DNA from 2 places in the Paenibacillus sp. D9 genome. Region 1 is predicted to be linked to the other one. Evidence: riboswitches for the same ligand, from Rfam matches in the RefSeq annotation. Region 1 holds a riboswitch; the other holds the start of a gene.
What was found. A riboswitch is a leader RNA that binds a small molecule or an ion and turns the genes downstream of it on or off. The one in region 1 is predicted to bind ZMP and ZTP.
Positions count from the first base shown of each region.

Region 2: linked by a shared signal. The riboswitch ahead of VE23_RS17510 (bifunctional 5,10-methylenetetrahydrofolate dehydrogenase/5,10-methenyltetrahydrofolate cyclohydrolase) and the one ahead of VE23_RS14770 (TIGR01440 family protein) in region 1 are both predicted to bind ZMP and ZTP.

Region 1 covers NZ_JZEJ01000001.1:3,264,872-3,267,063, reverse strand. Annotated here, with positions in the region: gene VE23_RS14780 (manganese efflux pump MntP) at 1-376, shown strand, start outside; gene VE23_RS14775 (low molecular weight protein arginine phosphatase) at 428-1,024, shown strand; ZMP/ZTP riboswitch at 1,203-1,284, shown strand; gene VE23_RS14770 (TIGR01440 family protein) at 1,450-2,052, shown strand; gene glyA (serine hydroxymethyltransferase) at 2,169-2,192, shown strand, end outside.
Region 2 covers NZ_JZEJ01000001.1:3,895,439-3,897,630, forward strand. Annotated here, with positions in the region: gene VE23_RS17500 (class I SAM-dependent methyltransferase) at 1-149, opposite strand, end outside; gene VE23_RS17505 (hypothetical protein) at 288-482, opposite strand; ZMP/ZTP riboswitch at 769-850, shown strand; gene VE23_RS17510 (bifunctional 5,10-methylenetetrahydrofolate dehydrogenase/5,10-methenyltetrahydrofolate cyclohydrolase) at 914-1,771, shown strand; gene VE23_RS17515 (transporter) at 1,826-2,192, opposite strand, start outside.

The DNA of each region.
Region 1 (2,192 bases):
CCATTACATGAGCTTTCTGCTTGGTCACGTTGCGACGGCCGCTGCGGGAATCCTGCTCATTCTGCTCGGCGGCCATATGCTTCTCGCCGCCTGGAGAGGCGATGGAGAATCGCCGTCCTTCGCGGACCACAGAACCGCGGGAGGCATGCTGCTGTTCGCTCTGAGCGTCAGCGTCGATTCCTTCTCCGTCGGAATTTCGCTGGGGATGTTCGCGGCCGACCTGATTCTCACCATCCTGCTGTTCGGACTGGCCGGAGGGCTGATGTCGGTAGCGGGACTGCTGGCCGGCCGGCGCATCGGAAAAAGCCTGGGGAGCTACGGGGAAGCGGCAGGCGGGGCGATTTTACTTACTTTCGGCATCCTCTTCCTGCTGTAGGGTTATCCCGGCGGCAGAGGAAGCCGCTCAAGGGAAAAGGAGAGGAAGTCCATGCGCATCTTGTTTGTCTGTACCGGAAACACTTGCCGTTCCCCGATGGCGGAGGCCTTCCTCAGGGAGCTTTCGGCTGAGAGGGGGCTGCGGCTTGAAGTCCGCTCAGCGGGTGTATCGACCGTGGACGGATTGCCTGTATCGCGCCATGCGCTTCAAGTGCTGGAGAACAACGGCATCGCTCATAAGGGCTCATCGACACCTGCGAGCGGAGGCCTGCTCCAATGGGCCGATCTCGTGCTGACGATGACTTCCTCCCATAAGCAAGCGCTTCTGAGGTATTGGCCGGAAGCTTCCGGGAAAGTCCATACCTTGAAGGAATATGCCTCGCCTGGACAGGACGGAGCGGCGGGAGAGCTGGACAGGCACTATAGCGAAAGAATGATCGCCCAGTCGCTTGGCCGCGGTCCCGACGACGCTTTGGAAAGGCGGATCCGGGAGCTGGAGAGGCAGCTTCCCCATCCGGACATCGCCGACCCGTACGGAGGCTCCTACGAGGATTACGCCCGCTGCGCGGAGGAAATCCGCGAGGCGCTCTCGAGCTTGCTGGAGCGGCCGGAATTCCAGGCCGGCCCTTCCGGGGAAGGGCAGGGCTAGCGAAACGGGCGGCATGAATCCGAGTTCGACAAGCGGCGCTTCCAGCCTGAGACAGGAAACGGCGGCGATGGCGCATCGTATTCCCCAGCGGTTCCGTTTGGGAAAAAGAGGCCCGGCAGAAGGCTTATCCATCATTGACTTTCCCTTTTCGTGTAAGCTATGATGAAGCAAGAAACACGGTTTCCGATGTGACTGGCGACGAAGTGGGAATAACCACGATGGAGCATCGGAACATACGGCCGGTCGCCTGGGCAGAGAGCAAGCACGCAATTTTTTTGCGCGCGTTGCTCTCTTTGTCATTTTGGGTAGTCTCGTCTAAAAGGCCTTCGGTCCGGTATAATAGAACCGAAACGGCGAACTTGTCCTTTATGCCGGAAGCTGCTTGCAGCGGACACGGAAGAGGGCGGAGACAGGAGGATGCTGGGATGACGAATGGATCGGGGCCGGAGGCGGCGATAACCGCCGGGGTCGAAGCGCTTGTGCGCGAGCTCGCTGGCGGCGGACGCCTGCGGGAAGGGCAGCTGCTCGTGCTCGGAGTCAGCACGAGCGAGGTGCTTGGCAGGCATATCGGCACCTCGGGCAGCACGGATGCGGCAGCGGCGATATTTGCCGGCGTGGAGGCGGCGCGCAAGGAGATCGGCTTCACGCCGGTATACCAGTGCTGCGAGCATTTGAACCGGGCGCTCGTCCTGGAGCGTGCCGTTGCCGAGAGGCTTGGACTGGAGCAAGTCGCCGCCGTGCCGGTGCCTGGCGCCGGCGGCTCCATGGCCGCTTATGCCTACCGCCGCCTGGCGGATGCATGCCTCGTGGAGACGGTACAGGCTCATGCCGGCATCGATATCGGCGAAACGCTCATCGGCATGCATTTGCGCCGGGTCGCCGTGCCTCTGCGTCCTTCCCTGAAGCAGATCGGGGAGGCGCGTGTGACGATGGCGTTCACCCGGCCGAAGCTGATCGGAGGCTCCCGAGCCGTCTACGAGCTGCCTCCGGGGGAAGAGTTGTCCGGCTCTGTCGGAAGCTGCGACTGAAAGGCAGCCCTGTCTTAGGCATTGATGTTTTATGCATTGATGTTTTCGCATTGATGTTCTAATCACTGATGTTCTAATCACTGATGCATCCATTATGAGGGAGGACTTGATCCAACATGGAAAATCTCCGCAAGCAGGAT
Region 2 (2,192 bases), 630 kb from region 1:
CGCGACATGTTGGCGGAGATGCTGTCGTACTCTTCATCGGTCAGCAGCTGCCTGGCGATCCGGTCGTCGAAGATTTTGACCGGATTGTGCTCGGCGTGGTAGGCGCGCGAGAACGCGCTGACAAGTGCGGTCAAGCTTTTTGATTCCATGATCATCACCTCGATTCCGTTGTATCATTGGGGGGAGTGAAGAAACAACACTTGACTTTATTGTAAATTTATGTTATAATATAAAGTTCATTTTTGCATATTTCACTGTTTCGTCACATTTTGGGCGATTTCTACCATTCAGTCATACACAAATCTTCGCTGCGCCCGATAGCTGATCAGGAACAAGGAAGCTTCCGTCATCAGCTTGGCGGCGACGAGCGGAATGCCGATGCCGGAGTGGAACAGGAGCATCATGCCGTAGTTCAGCAGGACGAGCGAGAAGTACCGGGGCAGCGATTTTGTTCGCGGCTTTTTGCCGTGAGTGAAAACCATGCGGTTGGCCAGGGCGGTCAGGACGTTCGCGGTGCCCGTAATTTCACGTCGGCGACGAAGTAAGTGACGGCATCGGAGCCTGAGCCGGTCTGGACTTTCCGGATGCTTATCGTCTGGTCGTCATCTTTTGCGCCGGAAGAACATGGCCGATCACTCCTTCAAGGGGTTGTTGCCGTTATCTTAGAGCCGCTACCTGTAATGAAGCTTGAATGGGGGTGCCGATCCGGCCGGCCGCAGAAAATGCATTTACAATCCTTCCTGATTTCAGTATCATCAAAAGTAAATTCCGACTGTGCGTGACTGGCGGAGCATGGGTCCAACCATGAGGGAGCGCATGGATACAGCAGCCGTACGCCTGGGCAGAGGTAAGGGGGGGATACCCCTTGCCTCTTTGCGTTTTTAAGCGGACAAAAAAAAGGAGAGCTGCAGAAATGCCGGAGCAAACGCTGATATTGGATGGGGCCCGAGTGGCCGGGGAAATCAAGGAGCAGTTGGCCAGAAGAGTCGAGGCGCTTGCCGCAAAGGGAGTCGTGCCGTGCCTGGTTACGATTCTGGTGGGGGATGATCCGGCTTCGGAGACGTACGTCCGCATGAAAGGCAATGCCTGCCGCAAGCTCGGCATGGAGTCCAAGAGGATCCATCTCGATTCGGGAACGACGACAGGCGAGCTGGTGGACGTAATCCGCGGACTGAACGAGGATCCTGCCGTTCATGGCATCCTGCTGCAGCATCCCGTACCGGAGCAGATCGACGAGAGAGAGGCGTTCGAGGCCATCGCGATCGCCAAGGATGTGGACGGGGTCACGGCGCTCGGCTTTGCGCAAAACGCCTTCGGCTACGCAGCCTACCCATCCTGCACGCCTGCCGCTGTCGTCGCCATTCTCGACTATTACGGCCTTCCGATCGAGGGCAGGCATGCCGTCGTCGTCGGACGCAGCCCGATTCTTGGCAAGCCGGTGTCGCTCATGCTCCTGAACCGCAACGCGACCGTGACCGTCTGCCATTCCAAGACGCAGCGGCTGAACGAGATCGTAGCGCTTGGAGATATCGTCGTGGCGGCCGTCGGCAAGCCGAAGTTCATTCAGGGAGAATGGATCAAGGAAGGCGCCGTCATTCTCGATGCCGGCTACAACGAAGGGAATGTCGGCGATGCCGACTACGAGGCCTGCGCCGTCAAGGCGAGCGCGATTACCCCGGTTCCCGCGGGCGTAGGTCCGGTTACGATTGCGATGCTGCTCAAGCATACGGTGGATGCGGCGGAGAAATCGACCGTTGAGGGCAAGCTGTAGGAATGGAAAAAAGGACTGCCGAGTTTCGCTCGGCAGTCCTTTTTTTCTTCCTCATTAACAGGTGAAGGACTCGACGCTCTGCAGATCCAGGCCGGAGAACGCCCAGCTGAACCCGGTCCAGCGGAAGCCTGCGACGGATGTGCGGCCGACAAAAACGGGGTAGAACCAGAATCCGGGCCCGAACCGGGGCCAGATGTACGTGAAGCGGAAGGAGCAGCCCGAGATGGCGCCGGGATCAACGGCGAAGGCCGAAGCAAGCGGCTTTTGCGGCACTCCTTGAGGCGGAGGCGAAGAGGGAGGCTGAGCTCCGCCCGCCCCGGGAACACCGCCCGGCGTACCGCCCGGGAATCCCCCCGGGAAACCTCCCGGCGAACCGCCCGGAAACCCGCCCGGCGCACCTCCGGGGAAACCGCCCGGAAAT